2 regions of the Fictibacillus sp. 7GRE50 genome follow, and region 1 is predicted to be linked to the other one. Evidence: riboswitches for the same ligand, from Rfam matches in the RefSeq annotation. Region 1 holds a riboswitch; the other holds the start of a gene.
The links. A riboswitch is a leader RNA that binds a small molecule or an ion and turns the genes downstream of it on or off. The one in region 1 is predicted to bind FMN.

Region 1 (8,286 bases):
CATTTAGTATTAAAGTATATGGAGCTGAACAAAAATGTGCCAGCTGTGTTCATCTTCCTTCAGCAAAAGAAACGGCTGAATGGCTAGAAGCAGCAATCTCAAGAAAGTTTCCGAACTTATTGTTTAATGTTCTTTATATAGACATGGAAAATACGGAAAATGAGATCGATCAGGCATTTTCAGAAAGAATTGTAGAAGAAGACCTTTTTTATCCTGTCGTTGTGATAGATGGAGAAGTAGTAGCAGAAGGTAATCCGAATTTAAAAACGATCTACGCAATTATAGAACAGAACGGTTATGGCGCTGTAAGTTAAGCGCCTATTTTTTTTATTTTGGGTTTGTACACACGCCTTGTTTTCTCTTAAGAATAAGATGTATAGAGAAAAAAGGAGGCAAATTGTATTGTTGAACCCTTTAAAAGGTAAAAGTCATAAAGATGAATCATCCTCATATGCAGGACATCATCACCATCATTATCATGATCTTTGTCTCGAGTACATGGGACAGAAGGTTACGATCGAATTGAATGATGGAAATGTATATCACGGTCAATTGCATAGCTATGATCAGGATAACATGTATATGATCATGCCAGGTGAGAACGCTGACCGTAATAGCCGTATCATTTTTGTCGGGCCGTTTTTTCCAGGCTTCGGAGTTTTTGGTTTTCCTTTTTACCGAATTCGTCGTTTTCGTCCTTATTATTGGTAAAAAAAAAATAAAGAAAAAGACCCATGCTGCTGCATGGGTCTTTTCTTATACTTGATATTTATACAACCATAGAATTCCTGACTTTAATAAGCGTGGCACTCTACCAATAAGAGCAGTGCTACCCATCGTACCAAATCCGCTCTTCTTACCAAGAGAACCCATAACACCTTTTAGTTTAATCTCGTTCATTTCAGGAAGAGGCTGTTCGTTCCAACGAGCTAAAAGGACTTGTGAGATCTGTTCTGCTTGCTCCTCTGCTAATTGTGCACTTGGTGCATAAGGAAGGCTCGCGCAATCTCCAACAACGTATACATGCTCTTCGGTTGGAAGGTGATGATGTTCAGTTAGAACAACACGTCCTTGACTGTCTTTTTCAACATCTAAATCACGAACGATTCGGCTCGGCTGTATACCTGCCGTCCAAACGATAGCATCACACTCTACCTTTTCGTCATGATTATAAAGAGCGCCTTCTTCAACCTTTGTTACATTTGAATTATTGATTACTTCAACACCGTGTTCAACGAACCAGTTTTGTACATAGTTGCTCAATCGCTTCTTATAAGCGGAAAGAATCATATCACCACGGTCAAAGAGTTTAATTGTAAGATCCGGACGGCTCTCACGAAGTTCAGATGCTAACTCTACACCTGAAAGTCCGGCACCAACTACTGCAACAACCGCATTAGCATGCAAGTTGTTTAGAATTTGATACGTTTGACGAGACTTATCAATGGTCTGAATGCTGAGCGTAAATTGGTCAGCACCAGGGACATTATGATATTTGTCTTCGCAACCTAGGCCGATAACCAAATCATCATATGAAACTGCATCTTGGGCTTTTAATAGAACTTTCTTTTCTTTTACATCAATTGAAGTAACTTCGCCATACTTAATATTTAGACGTGGGTGATCTGGAAAAGTTACACGAACATGATGATCAGATATGGTACCTGCAGCAAGTGCATAGTATTCAGTTTTTAAACAATGATAAGGTACACGATCAATAAGCGTAAGCTGAATGTTTTCAGGGAGGTCTGAGGAATTAAGAAGTCTCTTTAGCACACGCATATTTCCATATCCTCCGCCAAGTAAAACGAGGTGTTTCATTTGTCATTTCCCCTTTTCTTTCAAGACAATTCTTATCTGTTTTTAAAAATGCATATATAAGTAAATAACCTTAACTCGAAATAAGTAAACGATTACACGTTTTTGACATGTTTAAGTATAGCACTTTGCAACAATTTCACAACTCTTTTATAGAAAAAACACAGGAAGAATGAGTGTTTACATTGACTACAACTATAGAAACCGTTAGGATGGATTCATCAAGAGGTGAAGACGGAAATGAGACCGATTATAGAGTTTTGTGTAAGTAATTTAGCGAGTGGTGCACAAAAAGCGCTCGAAGAACTCGAGAAAGACTATGATCTAGACGTTATCGAGTATGGGTGTTTAGGGTATTGTGGACACTGTGCAAAGTCGATGTTTGCTCTCGTAAATGGAGATATCGTTCACGGAGAAACATCAGATGAACTTGTGAAAAATATTTACAATCATATAGAAGAAAACGGAATGTTTTAAAAAGCAGCTATCTAAAAATGGGATAGCTGCTTTTTCTATGGATAAGGGAGTTATGATTGGGAAAAATATCTAGCATATAATTTTTTGAAAAACGATTGCATTTTTGTCGAAATTTGTTACATTAGAAAAGGGTCAGTCATTGGATGTCTGACAACTAACGTGCTAATAGTAAGCGTTTTCTTCCAAATTACAAAAGGGGTGTACGAATATGCAAATTTTATGGGGATTAGGTGGTATGCTCGTTCTTCTTGTAATCGCATTCTTACTTTCTCAAAATAAGAAAGCGATTAACTGGAGAACGGTAATCGGTGCACTAGCAATTCAAATTGCTTTTGCGTTGATCGTTCTTAAATGGGATGCTGGAAAACAAGCATTGCAAAGCGTCTCACAAAAAGTTTCAAACGTTGTGGCTTATGCGAACGAAGGGATTACTTTCTTGTTTGGAAGTATGATTCCAGCAGAAGGAAAAGGATTTATCTTTGCGTTTCAAGTTTTAACCGTAATCATTTTCTTCTCTTCTCTAATCTCAGTTCTTTATTACCTAGGCATCATGCAATGGGTTGTAAGAATTTTAGGGGGAGCATTATCTAAGTTATTAAAAACTAGTAAAGCAGAATCAATGAGTGCTACTGCAAATATTTTCTTAGGTCAGACAGAAGCACCTCTAGTTATTCGTCCATATATGAACCGTCTTACTCAATCTGAACTTTTTGCTGTAATGGTAGGTGGACTAGCATCAGTAGCAGGTTCTGTATTGATTGGTTATTACCTATTAGGAGTACCGTTAGAATACTTAATCGCGGCAAGCTTTATGTGTGCTCCTGCAGGACTTGCGATCGCTAAGATCATTGTTCCTGAAACAGAAGAGCCTGAAACAATGGGTGAGATCAAATTAGAACGTGATAAAGATACAGTAAACGTAATTGACGCTGCAGCAAAAGGTGCAGGAGATGGACTTCAAATCGCACTTAACGTTGGGGCAATGTTACTTGCATTCATCGCTCTTATCGCTTTAGTTAACGGTATCCTTGGCGGAATCGGTGGCTGGTTCGGTTATGAGATCACACTTCAACAAATTCTAGGTTATATTTTCGCTCCAATCGCATTTGTTATTGGTGTACCGTGGGAAGAAGCAGTTAAAGCCGGTACGTTCATCGGTCAAAAAATCGTATTGAACGAGTTCGTTGCTTATTCTTCATTCGCACCTCAAATTCCAGACTTAATGCCGAAAACAGTAGCGGTTGTAAGTTTCGCACTTTGTGGTTTCGCGAACCTTTCTTCGATCGCAATCCTTTTAGGTGGTCTTGGAGCAATGGCACCTACTCGTCGTCCTGACATCGCAAGACTTGGAATGCGCGCTGTAATCGCAGCTACAATCGCAAACTTACTAAGCGGTGCAATCGCAGGTATGTTCATTTTATAAGAATGGTTTCATTTTAAGATGTTCAAGCTAATGCTTGAGCATCTTTTTTTGTTAGAGAGGATTTTAGCAGATAGCGTGCGGTGCAATTCTCTGTCACACTTGGGACATTGTCCCCTGAATAATACCAGCTAGGGTATCATCATCTATAATTAAGTCTAAGCAAACAAAATTGGGTCGAAATAAGACTTAATTAAGTCGAAACGGCGTTCAATTAAGTCTAAATTCAAAAATAAAGGCGGTTCGCTAAATTTCGACAAGCAATCTAACCGCCAGTCCAGCTTAATACCCCTATCATGAACAATAAAAAAACCGCAGTGGGAATCATCCCCCCTGCGGTTTTATCTTCTATATTTAGGCCTGTTGAGCGATCTGTTTCATCACCCATGGCTGCATTCGGTTGTATAATGCTACGAATAACAGTGTAATTATTGTACCTTTTATCAAGTTAAACGGCGTTATACCTTTTAATATAAGATCAAGCATCATCTGGCTAGACATCGGATCAGCACCAAGGAACCACGTATAGGCTGGTAAGATGATTAGGTAGTTGAGCAGACCCATCATAAATGTCATCAAAACCGTTCCTAAGATCAAGCCCGCTGAAAGACGTTTAACAGAATTCTTTTTGCGGAATAAGTAGGATACTGGAAGAATGAATAGAATACCGGCCACAAAGTTTGCTAATTGACCAACTGGTACACCGGTAAAGCTTCCTACTATCCCGTAGTGTAGAACATTTTTTATGGCTTCCACCATAACTCCTGCCGCTGGTCCGAAAATGATTGCAGCTAGAAGTGCAGGCACCTCACTAAAATCAATCTTTAAAAATGGAGGTAACCCTGGGAACGGAAAGTCGAGCATCATCAGCACATAAGCAATCGTACTGAGCATCGATACCGCTACCATTTGTTTGATCTTTCCCTTTTGCATTGAAATCTCTCCTCTTTTGTGTTGCGCCATCTCATGATTTCGAATGCAGCACAGCCTGCTTCACACAAAAAATCCTTAGTCAGTTAATGAGACTAAGGGAGTTTGTAAGTATGATAAACAGCATGTAAAAGATGCACAAAATGGCATGCTTAAACAAAGGGTTCTAATTAGAGTTGAACCGCTGTACCTACATCTTCTCCCATCCAGACTATACTGTCGGCTCTGGAATTACACCAGATCAGCAAAAAAGAAAACTTTTTCGCTCACGGGCTGATGAAGAGGGAATCTTCAATTACCGCCGGTCGGGAATTTCACCCTGCCCCGAAGATGGATCGCTATTGTATTTTGTTACATCACCTATTATACTTTAAAAAATGTAAGTTGTGAACGAATATGCAATAACCATACCTTCCAAATAGAGGATGAACCGATATGAAATTAACATTTGAATATACATGGCCATATGAAAGAATGATGAAGGATATTTATATTTCGGAATGTCCGTTCTGCCAACGAGACAATGTATTGACTTCCTTTAAAGAAGAACAACTGAATCTTGCTCAAGAAGGAATTAAACAGATACTTATTATGCCTTGTTGTCATGGCAAGTTAACCATACTAAACGCCGACGATGATTATTTTTATACGGATGAAAAATTGAGAGGTCAATCATAAGGAGCAGGGTTAAGCGATGGATACGTTGAAATTCACAAAAATGCATGGATTAGGCAATAATTACATCTATATAAACATGTTTGAAGAGTGTATTGATGAAGCTGATCTGCCGAGGTTAGCAGCGGAAGTCTCAAATCCTTACACGGGCATCGGATCAGATGGGATGATTCTAATCTGCCCAAGCGAATTAGCGCCAGTTAAAATGAGAATCTTTAATAATGATGGTTCTGAAGCTAAAAACTGTGGTAACGGACTTCGATGTGTAGCCAAATATGCGTACGAAAACAGGTTAGTAACAGAAACCGAATTTCAGATTGAAACACTAGGTGGTTTAGTAACTGCAAAAGTAACAATAGGTAACAACAATAAAGTATCACTCGTTACGGTTAATATGGGTAACCCCATCCTTCGACCTCAAAAAATTCCTGTCACGGGATTTGACCACCTCCAACAAGTGGTGAATGAGGAAGTATCTTTTGATGGGACACCTTTAAGACTCACTGCTGTTTCAATGGGAAATCCACATGCCGTTTTCTTTGTGGATAATATTGAGAAAGCGCCTCTGCATTCGTTAGGACCAATCATCGAAAAAGATTCAATGTTTCCTGATTGGGTAAACGCAGAGTTTGTAGAAGTGGTGTCTAAAAGTGAAATGCACTTTAGAGTTTGGGAGAGAGGATCAGGTATTACACAAGCTTGTGGTACAGGAGCTTGTGCAGCAGCTGTAGCTGCCGTTCTAAACGAAGAAGCAGATAGAAATACGGATATTACTGTTCATTTAGCAGGCGGAGATCTCATCATTAACTGGAAAGATAATGGAGATATTTGGATGACTGGCCCAGCAGAAATAATCTGTACGGGTGAATATCATACTAATAGGTAGAAGGTGCACACATTAAGCCTACACCTACTAAAAAAGAAAGCAGAGATGCTTTCTTTTTTTAATCCTTAACTTCAGCCTGCTCACGATGTTGAACGATTTTCTCCGTATGTTCAATTCCCCATTGAAGCATGGACTTTATAATAGGGATCAGTGTTTCACCAAATGAAGTTAGAGAATATTCCACTTTCGGCGGGACTTGTTTATAAACTTCTCGGTGTATGATGCCGTCACGCTCTAATTCTCGTAGCTGTAGGGTAAGCATTCGCTGTGTAATTCCAGAGACGAGGCGCTTTAGTTCGTTAAAACGTATCTTGCCCTCGATCAAGTGATACAAAATAACGCTTTTCCACTTACCACCGATAATATCAAGAGTCGCTTCGACTGGACATGAATAGCCGTGAGATTGCCAATTGGAAAGGTCGAATTGTTGATTAGTCATTGAATGGCTCCTTTAGTATAAAAAATGATACTATGACACAAAAATGTGCGTACTTTTCATTTTTGTTATTACTTTTATAATATATTGTGTAGGATATCAAAACAACTTTAAATTACGTTCATAAATATTGAAGGAGAGATAAACATCATGAATAAAGAAGCTAAAAAACAAGAGATCTTAGAGGCATTTCAGTTCAGACATGCAACAAAGGAATTTGATCCAGAGAAAAAGATTTCAGATGAAGACTTTGAATTTATTTTAGAAACTGGACGTCTATCACCGAGTTCCTTCGGCTTTGAGCCTTGGCGTTTTGTTGTCATTCAAGACCCAGAGCTACGTGAACAGTTGAAACCTGTATCATGGGGCGCACAAAAACAATTGCCGACTGCGAGTCACTATATCGTGATGCTAGCACGTACGGCAGAAGATATGATGTACGATTCAGAATACATTGAGCATATAAAGAAAGATGTAAAGAATCTTCCGAAAGAAGCGTATGATGCGATCAGTGGGTTTTACAAGACATTCTTAGAATCTGACTTTAAGCTTCTTGGAAACGACCGCGCTATGGTCGATTGGGCAGCTAAACAAGTCTATATTGCACTAGGAAATATGATGACAGCTGCAGCGCAGATAGGAATTGATTCTTGCCCGATCGAAGGATTTGATCAAGAGAAAGTTCAGGCAATTTTAGAAAGAGAAGGAGTACTTCAAGGAGGAAACTTTGAAGTAGCGGTTATGGTAGGATTCGGCTATCGCGTAAATGAACCCCGTCCAAAAGTTCGTCAAGATATGAGCGATGTTGTGAAATGGATTGAGTAACGAACATAAAAAAGTGGAGGCACAATCGCCTCCACTTTTTAGTATTTTTGAATAATGTTATAAAATGTATCACGTTCTACAGGAACTTTGTTGGCTGTTTTGATCAAGTGAACAAGTTCTTTACGTGTAATCCCTGATGACGTTAATGCTCCAACAGCGTGAGAGATACGTTCCTCAATCAACGTTCCGTGGATGTCACTTGAACCGAACGTTAATGCCATTTGAGTTAACTGAACACCAATGTTGATCCAATATGCTTTGATATGGTCAAAATTATCTAGCATGAGTCGGCTGATCGCAATGGTTCTCATATCATCAAAAGCAGATGTTCTTCTCATCAATCCCATAGATTGTGTACGAGGCTGCATAGCTAACGGGATGAATACCATGAATCCGTTTGTTGAATCTTGAAGTTGGCGCAAGCGGTCCATATGAATGAGACGTTCTTCTTTCGTCTCAATAGATCCGTACAACATTGTTGCATGTGTTTTTAATCCTAAACCATGAGCGATTTCATGTGCTTCTAACCACTGATCAGTCGATGCTTTGTCTGGGCTCATTTTTAAACGGTAACGTTCGGTCAGAATCTCAGCACCACCACCAGGCAGGGTATCAAGACCTGCTTTAATCAACTCTTCTAATACTTCTTTCATAGAAAGTCCAGCTATTCTGGAGAAGAACTCGATCTCTGCACCTGTATATGCTTTAACCGTTACTTGTGGATAATGCTTTTTTAACGTTCGAATCGTATCTAGATAATAATCGAAAGGTACTTCATGATTATGGCCACCTACGATATGAAACTCTCTAATGTTATCG
Region 2 (8,286 bases), on a different contig from region 1:
AACCTTTAATTCGTCGCAAAGAAGGTGACCATCGATGTCTGTGCTACCGTTAATCGTCATTTCCTTCACTTCTACATCGCCTTCGAAATGGGTTGATCCATTGATTTTGGCCGTATCAGTAGTAATGTTTCCCTCTAAATGTGCACTTCCGTTGCATTTAAACTCTTCACATATGAGATCGCCATATATATGTGCACTTCCGTTAACCTTTACTTGATGAAACTCGCCACCAGAAGAAGTTCCTGATCCGGAAATACTAATATTCTTTAACTGAGTTCGTTCCATTGCTATTCCTCCTCCAATTATTAAGAAAGCTTAAGTTTTAGTTCTTCCATGCACTGACTCAGTTTATAGTGAACGATTTTCTTTGCTTGAGGCTCTAATAGAAGGTTGGCCGGTTCTGGTGTGAGGATAAAAAATGAAACGCCCATTTTTCTAATAAAGATTAATTCACTTTCGCTGTTCTTTGTGCTCTGTGCATGTTCATCAAAAAGCTTCAACAGGTCTACGCCTTCTGTTCGATTTACATCGCCCGTTTGCAGCAATGAATTCAATACATATAAAGTTAATAACTGATTAAATGAAAACGAATGAGTAGGACCATGAAAGTTGTTATACATCTCTACTGCTGTATGAGAAACAATGTTACGTTTGGTGAGCTCTTCTGCTGATAATGAAGTGAGTGTCGGGGAAGGAGAGAACATATCAGCAAGTTCATCGAGTGATAAATCATCTTTTAAAGTTTTAATTTTTTCAATGCGCAGCAATATATCATCTTTAGGAAAGAATGTTTCTTGGCCTGTAAAGGTAGATTTTCGAATGAACCAGTTTTCAGGAATCAAGTTCTTTCTTTTCCATCTGTATAGCTGGCCGTAAGATATATTTGCTTCTTCTAATAGATCTTTCTTTGAGATTAGATTTTCCATGATTAACCTCCTTATTAGTAATGTAACATAACACTGTTACGCTACGCAATAAAATTTAAAAGTATACAAAGGAAAGTGCACGAAGATTTTTGAATAATAGTAGGTAGAAGGTGGAGGGGTTCAATGGAAAATTGGTTTGGTGCAGGAGCTTCTGGTTTTAGGATGTTCCAATGGGAGCATGTGCTTTTATTAATGTTAATCCTTTTTGTGAGTATGGGTATGTACCGCTATCGGATACGTATGAGGAAGATGCAATTATGGAAGAAAGTCTTGATCACAGGGCTTGTAGTCTCAGAAAGTTCATATCACATATGGGCCGTTCATAATGACTTATGGGACCTTCATATTTTCCTTCCTTTGCAGCTATGTAGTTTTAACATTCTGTTGTCCGTGTTGTTACTCTTAACGGATAATCGGAGACTTTTTGCTTTTGTCTACCTTTTTGGTTTAACAGGTGCCATACAAGGATTACTTACACCAGAGTTATTTCAAGAGCCTTGGCATTTTCGATTCATCCAATATTTTATGGCTCATGCTTTTATTGTTTGGACAGCTCTATACTATGCGATTGTAAGATCTTATACCATTAGCTGGCATCTTCTTTTTCAGTCATTCTTATGGCTGAACATTTATGCTATAGGTGTCTATGTTGTAGATGTGACTATTGATGCAAACTATATGTTCTTGCTAGAGAAACCAACGAATGCTTCGCTTCTAGATTACTTAGGACCGTATCCGTGGTATATCCTTTCACTAGAACTAGTCGCTTTCTGTTTATGTCTGCTTGTTTTTATTCCGGTTAAAGAAAAGCTAAATCACACGAAAGAGGACCATCCACCGTTTGAGGTGTAGGGTCCTTTTTTTGTACCTTTTGTGACAAAATCATGCAAAGGAAGAAAGAAATGGTATTTATTGTATAATGGAAGTGAGGAGGGATTTTATGATTGAAACCATGAACAGGCCGATCAGGTGGATACCTTATCTATTTCTTAGCTTATTGGTCATTGGCAGCAATGTACTTCTTTATCAGACAACTTATTTCCAACCCATACCTACTTCTGTGCTCATTGGCTCTATGTTTGATTTTCTTCTCGTTATTCCTCTACTTACCTATTACTTTATTATTCGTAAAAGATACTCATGGAAGCTGACACTGCTTGTCGCATTAGTGAGTTATGCTTTCGCTTCATTTATCATTCCAGATGATCTGTTGAAATCTGTATCATTTATTCCGAAAGCTCTACTTCTTTTAGAAGCGGGTTTTATCTCTATTGAGCTTTATTTACTATTTATCGTGTGCAGAAAGTTACCTAAAGTAAAGAAGTCGTACCGTGACTTAGCTGTTGATCTACCGTTTTTATTGAAAATCAAACACGCTGTAAATCTTCATTTCGCACAAAGTCGCTTGATCGATTCTCTCGTCAGTGAAGTTACGATGTTCTATTATGCTTTCTTTTCCTGGCGAAAAGCACCTGTGATGACTGGACAAACATTTACTCTCCATAAGAATACAAGTTATGTAGCTCTCCAGCTCATGTTGATCCATGCGCTTATCATCGAATCAGTCGGTCTTCATTATTTCTTCAGTCAATGGAACCATACAGTCTCTTTGATTTTATTATTTATAAACATCTACTCTATTCTTTTTCTCATCGGTCAGATGCAAGCTGTAAAAAAAGTCCCTTTAATCGTTACGAATCAATCGTTGATATTGAATATAGGATTTATTAAAAGCCTTGATCTGCCGTTTAAATACATCCAAGAATGGAAAACGTATGAAGGACCAGATGAGTTGAGTGCAGCAGAAATGAAGTATACCTTTGAAGCCCGAGTAAGTGATTTTATTCCGGAAAAACCGAATATTGAGTTGCTGTTGAAAAAACCTATAAGGTCAGATATCATATATGGATTTAAGAAGAACGTGACAAGGGTAGTTATTAAAGTAGATAACCCCACTGAATTAATGAGGCTTATTGAAAAGAGAATGGCTGATGAAGAATGTAACTTAGAAGATTAACAGTCTTTTTTTAGCAAATGTTCAATTTCACCTTGTTAAATGGAAATGCTATTGTTAAGATTTCAGAAGGTTACAGAAAAATCCTTTCGACAGGTGAAAATATATGTTTAAAAATACAGCAACTTCACAACAAAAAAAATCATTTCTTACTTCCGTTCAGCTAATCGTCATCTTTTATTTATTGTCCGTTTTAGTAGCGACTATTCTTTTAAGCTTGCCGGTCGGTCATAACGAAGGAGTAGAGTTGAAATTTATCGATGCCCTGTTTACCGCCGTGAGTGCAGTTAGTGTAACAGGTCTAACTTCTGTTAATATCTCAGAAACGTTTAATCAAGTTGGAGTCGTCCTTCTTGCCATCATCGTGCAGATTGGTGGAATCGGCGTTATGACGCTCGGTACAGCCATTTGGCTTTTAATCGGTAAACGTATTGGGATGAGAGAGCGTCAATTGATTATGACAGACCAGAATCAATCTACACTTGCTGGGCTTGTCCAGTTGATGAAGCAAATACTAACACTCATTATTGGAATTGAAATCGTAGGAACAGTATTGTTCTTTATCTTGTTTCAGCCTTATTATGATACAGAAATAGAAGTGCTCTATCACGCATTCTTCGCAGCAGTTACAGCAACGACGAATGCAGGTTTTGATATAACGGGAAGTTCATTGATCCCGTTTCGTCATGATTATCTCGTTCAGATCGTTACGATGTTTTTGATTACATCCGGTGCTATCGGATTTCCTGTATTAGTAGAGATCAATAACTTTATTAAAGAGCGTAAGTATTTAGAGCGTTATACGTTCACTCTTTTTACGAAAGTTACAACAACTACATTTGCGTTATTAGTTATTACAGGAGCCATAGGGATTTATGTACTAGAGATGAATGCATTCTTCGAAGGTAAGTCTTGGCATGAAACAATCTTTTATTCGTTGTTTCAGTCTGTTACCACACGAAGTGGAGGCCTATCCACGATGGACGTCTCGGAATTCACAGTACCAACACTTCTCTTCTTAGGAGTCATGATGTTTATTGGTGCTTCTCCAAGCTCAGTAGGAGGGGGGATTCGTACGACGACTTTTGCTGTAGCATTATTAGCAATCCTCTTTTATGCAAAGGGTAGAAACACGATAAAAATCTTTAAGCGTGAGATATACCCTGAAGATATACACAAGTCGTTTATTGTTATTATCGTTGCGATGGTGCTCTGTACGACATCCACTATTATCTTAGCGATTACTGATCCTATGCCGATCGAGTACTTATTCTTTGAGGTATGTTCAGCTTTCGGAACTACAGGGCTTTCCACTGGAATTACAGGTCAGTTGAGCTCAACAGGTAAAGTGATCTTAATGCTTCTGATGTTTATTGGAAGAATTGGCGTACTTTCATTCTTGTTCATTATCCGAGGGAAAGTGGTTACAGAGCACATTCATTACCCGAAAGAAAAATTAATTATTGGCCAATAAAAGTGATCACGTTTGAATTCACGCTGCTGTTTACTTATAATGAACATAAGTAAATAAGTCCTTCGGGGTCGGGTGAAATTCCCAACCGGCGGTGATGAGGTTTCAGCCTCTCAGTCCGTGACCCGGTTTTGCATGTAGCAGAAACGGTGGATTCGGTGCAATTCCGAAGCCGACAGTATAGTCTGGATGGGAGAAGGAACGTGAACACTTTTAGAATACCTGTGTTTGAAATAGGTATATTTAAAGGTTTATTTCGTTATATTCTTAACATTTAAAACCCCGGAAGCAATCTGTTTCCGGGGTTATTTGTATTAAGAAAAAAAGGACTCCTGCTTATGCATATTTACGATGATACTTACGTCATACGAGGGGAGGGAAAGCTTTTTGTTTACAGGCATTATCGAAGAAAAAGGTACGATAAAATCAATTTCTAAAGGCAACGAAACGATTGTTCTTACTGTTACAGCCCAAGAAGTATTAAAAGATGTAAACCTTGGAGACAGTATCGCAGTTAACGGTGTTTGTCTAACCGTAACTTCTTTTAGTAAAAGAGAGTTCACGGTAGATGTTATGCCAGAGACGTTTCGTTCATCCACATTGAGATTGTTAAACAACCGTGATTTGGTCAATCTTGAACGAGCGATGGCTGCTGGTGGCCGGTTCGGTGGACATTTTGTTTCCGGGCATGTGGATGGGACAGGAACAATCATTGAAAAGCGTCCAGAGAGAAATGCCATTTATTATACGATTGTGTTACCTGACCATCTGATGCGTTATTTTATGTTGAAAGGCTCTGTATGTGTAGATGGAACGAGTCTCACTATATTTGAAGTGACCGAAAGTAAAATTACTGTTTCATTGATTCCTCATACAGCAGAACACACGATCTTAGGGTCGAAAGGAACGGGTGACATCGTGAATATAGAATGCGACATGCTCGCAAAGTATGTACACAATATGTTGTCGCCGAAAGAAGAAACTACACAAAAGTCGAAGCTGTCTCTTGATTTCTTACAAGAGCACGGATTTTAGGAGGAGAGTTCATGTTTCACTCCATAGAAGAAGCAGTGGCAGATCTTAAAGAAGGAAAAATTGTGATCGTAGTAGATGACGAAGATCGTGAAAACGAGGGTGACTTTGTAGCACTCGCAGAAGGTATAACTCCTGAAACCATTAATTTTATGGTGACACATGGCAGAGGTTTAGTGTGTACACCGATCTCAGAAGAAATTGCGTTAAAGCTTGATCTTTCACCGATGGTAGTTGCCAACACAGATTCGCATGGCACGGCTTTTACGATAAGCGTCGATCATATTTCAACTACAACAGGTATTTCGGCTCAAGAGAGAGCGTCTACGGTACGTGAGCTTGTGAATGCAGATTCCCTGCCTTCTGATTTCAAACGACCTGGTCATATTTTTCCGTTGATCGGAAAAAACGGTGGTGTGTTGCGAAGAGCAGGCCATACGGAAGCAGCCATCGATCTTGCACAAATGGCAGGCAGCAAATCGGCTGGTGTTATCTGTGAAATCATGAAAGAAGACGGAACGATGGCTCGTGTTCCTGAACTAGTCGAGCTTGCGAAACAACATAATATGAAGCTGATTACGATTAAAGACCTCATTACGTACCGAAACAAAACTGAGCAGATGGTAAAGCGTGAAGTAGAGATTAATCTGCCTACAGAGTTTGGAGATTTTAAAGCGATCGGTTTTTCGAATGTATTAGATGAGAAAGAACATGTTGCACTCGTTAAAGGTGAGGTTGCAACGGGAGAACCAGTTTTAGTCCGCGTTCATTCGGAGTGCTTAACAGGTGATGTATTTGGTTCAGCTCGTTGTGATTGTGGTTCACAGCTTCACGCAGCTCTTTCACAGATAGAAAAAGAAGGCCGTGGCGTTTTGCTGTACATGAGACAAGAAGGACGCGGCATCGGACTCATCAATAAGATGAAAGCTTATAAACTTCAAGAAGAGGGTCTTGATACGGTTGAGGCAAATGAGCAGCTCGGGTTCGCTCCAGATCTGCGTGATTATGGCATAGGAGCTCAGATTTTAAAGGACCTTGGTATCAGTAAGATGAAACTGCTGACAAACAATCCAAGAAAGATTGCTGGATTAAAAGGGTATGACTTAGAAGTGACCGATCGTGTGGCGCTTCAGATGCCTCATAACAAGAACAACGAAGATTATCTAAAAACAAAAAAGAGCAAATTGGGGCATATGCTTCATTTTTAAATCAGGAGGAATAGTCATGGCAAAATTATTTGAAGGACATTTAGTTGGTACAGGATTAAAAGTAGGTATCGTAGCAGGACGTTTTAATGACTTTATTTCAGATAAATTAGTTTCAGGTGCACAAGATGCATTCAAGAGACATGGTATTTCTGAAGATGATGTAGATATCGCTTGGGTACCTGGAGCGTTTGAGATACCGCTGATCGCTAAAAAGATGGCAGATAGCGGTAACTATGATGCTGTGATTACGTTAGGAGCAGTTATCCGCGGATCCACTCCGCACTTTGATTACGTATGTAATGAGGCAGCGAAAGGAGTCGCTCAAGCATCCATGACGAGCGGTGTTCCTGTAATCTTTGGCGTTTTGACAGTGGATTCAATTGAACAAGCGATTGAGCGTGCAGGAACGAAAGCAGGAAACAAAGGCTGGGAAGCTGCTGTGTCAGCTATTGAAATGGCAAACTTAACGCGTCAGTTAGGATAAATTGTATGTGTGTGAAAGCCCGTCACTTTTTTAGTGACGGGTTTTTGTTTGTTTTATAAAATCGATGGTGTACGAGTTTGTCGAGTGGTGTCGACTCGTGGATAACTTTTGGATTGAGAGCATGAACTCGTGGATTAAGTGTGAAAACTCGTGGATTGAGAGAAAAAACTCGTGGGTTGAAAGTGAAAACTTCTGGATTGAAAGTAAATAATGATAGGTACATATGAAAACGCTGTAGATTGAAGCGGCAACCTCACTTCAAGCACTCTTCTAAAGCAAAAATTAACAGCGTTTTAAATAATTTTAAGCATATCTAAAAGCAATTGACATAGTTATTAGAATAGTGTTAAGATTACCAAAGTTACAAACTACAAAATTATGGAAAGGATGGTTGTGTCATGGTGAAAGAAATGATTGTTACTCAAATTGCGGTCACTGTTGTAATCAACGATGACTCTACAATTTCATACCATGGCCTGCCGGAAGAGATGTATTAGGATTATCAATCTATATATCTGCCTTTTCTACATACATGTTTGTACGCAGGTCACCCCAGTCGTGACGTGTGTTTTTTTGTGATTTTAAGCATACCGAGTTCGAATGGTATGCTTTTTTATTTTCGTTTGCACAGAAGAGTCAATCTTCTTTTTGCAATAGATTCACGAAACAATAGGAGGAGAAAAAATGAAAAGAAAATCATTTAATGTGTGGCTAGAACGCAAGGATCATACACTTTTTGGGTAGCTTCGTTAAACAACTGTTTAAGAGGATGGTAGATCGAGAGGAGAGACATTATGTTTTCAGTTTTAGGAAAATTAGCTTGGTTTTTTAAGAAACATTGGATACGTTACACGGTTGCGGTAGTGCTGCTGACTGGTGTTGGGATCATTGAGATCATCCCACCGAAACTCATCGGTAATATTATTGACTCCATTCATATGGGCACGATCACAAAAGAAGACATGATGCGGACTCTTGGAATCTTTGTAGCTGTCCTAATTTCGATGTACATTACGATGTACATCTGGATGTATCAGCTTTTTGGAGGCGCTTTTATTATCGAGCGTTCGATGCGATCAAGTTTTATGCGTCACTTATTAAAGATGACTCCTACATTTTTTGAGAAAAATCGAACAGGAGATCTGATGGCA

Region 2: it holds a riboswitch for FMN, as region 1 does, so the genes downstream of both, ribE (riboflavin synthase) here and IHV12_RS01760 (ECF transporter S component) in region 1, are expected to answer to the same signal.

The regions. Positions count from the first base shown of each region.
Region 1 is NZ_JACZDW010000001.1:351,674-359,959, reverse strand. Features, by position in the region: gene IHV12_RS01785 (YuzD family protein) at 1-314, shown strand, start outside; gene IHV12_RS01780 (LSM domain-containing protein) at 403-711, shown strand; gene IHV12_RS01775 (NAD(P)/FAD-dependent oxidoreductase) at 757-1,821, opposite strand; gene IHV12_RS01770 (YuzB family protein) at 2,059-2,295, shown strand; gene IHV12_RS01765 (NupC/NupG family nucleoside CNT transporter) at 2,504-3,718, shown strand; gene IHV12_RS01760 (ECF transporter S component) at 4,070-4,648, opposite strand; FMN riboswitch at 4,836-4,981, opposite strand; gene IHV12_RS01755 (hypothetical protein) at 5,081-5,323, shown strand; gene dapF (diaminopimelate epimerase) at 5,340-6,206, shown strand; gene IHV12_RS01745 (winged helix-turn-helix transcriptional regulator) at 6,265-6,645, opposite strand; gene IHV12_RS01740 (NAD(P)H-dependent oxidoreductase) at 6,793-7,467, shown strand; gene mqnE (aminofutalosine synthase MqnE) at 7,506-8,286, opposite strand, start outside.
Region 2 is NZ_JACZDW010000002.1:704,301-712,586, reverse strand. Features, by position in the region: gene IHV12_RS10785 (polymer-forming cytoskeletal protein) at 1-285, opposite strand, end outside; gene IHV12_RS10780 (YhbD family protein) at 306-926, opposite strand; gene IHV12_RS10775 (TIGR02206 family membrane protein) at 1,050-1,778, shown strand; gene IHV12_RS10770 (hypothetical protein) at 1,867-2,943, shown strand; gene IHV12_RS10765 (TrkH family potassium uptake protein) at 3,047-4,414, shown strand; FMN riboswitch at 4,469-4,616, shown strand; gene ribE (riboflavin synthase) at 4,799-5,446, shown strand; gene IHV12_RS10755 (bifunctional 3,4-dihydroxy-2-butanone-4-phosphate synthase/GTP cyclohydrolase II) at 5,458-6,651, shown strand; gene ribH (6,7-dimethyl-8-ribityllumazine synthase) at 6,668-7,135, shown strand; gene IHV12_RS10745 (ABC transporter ATP-binding protein) at 7,930-8,286, shown strand, end outside.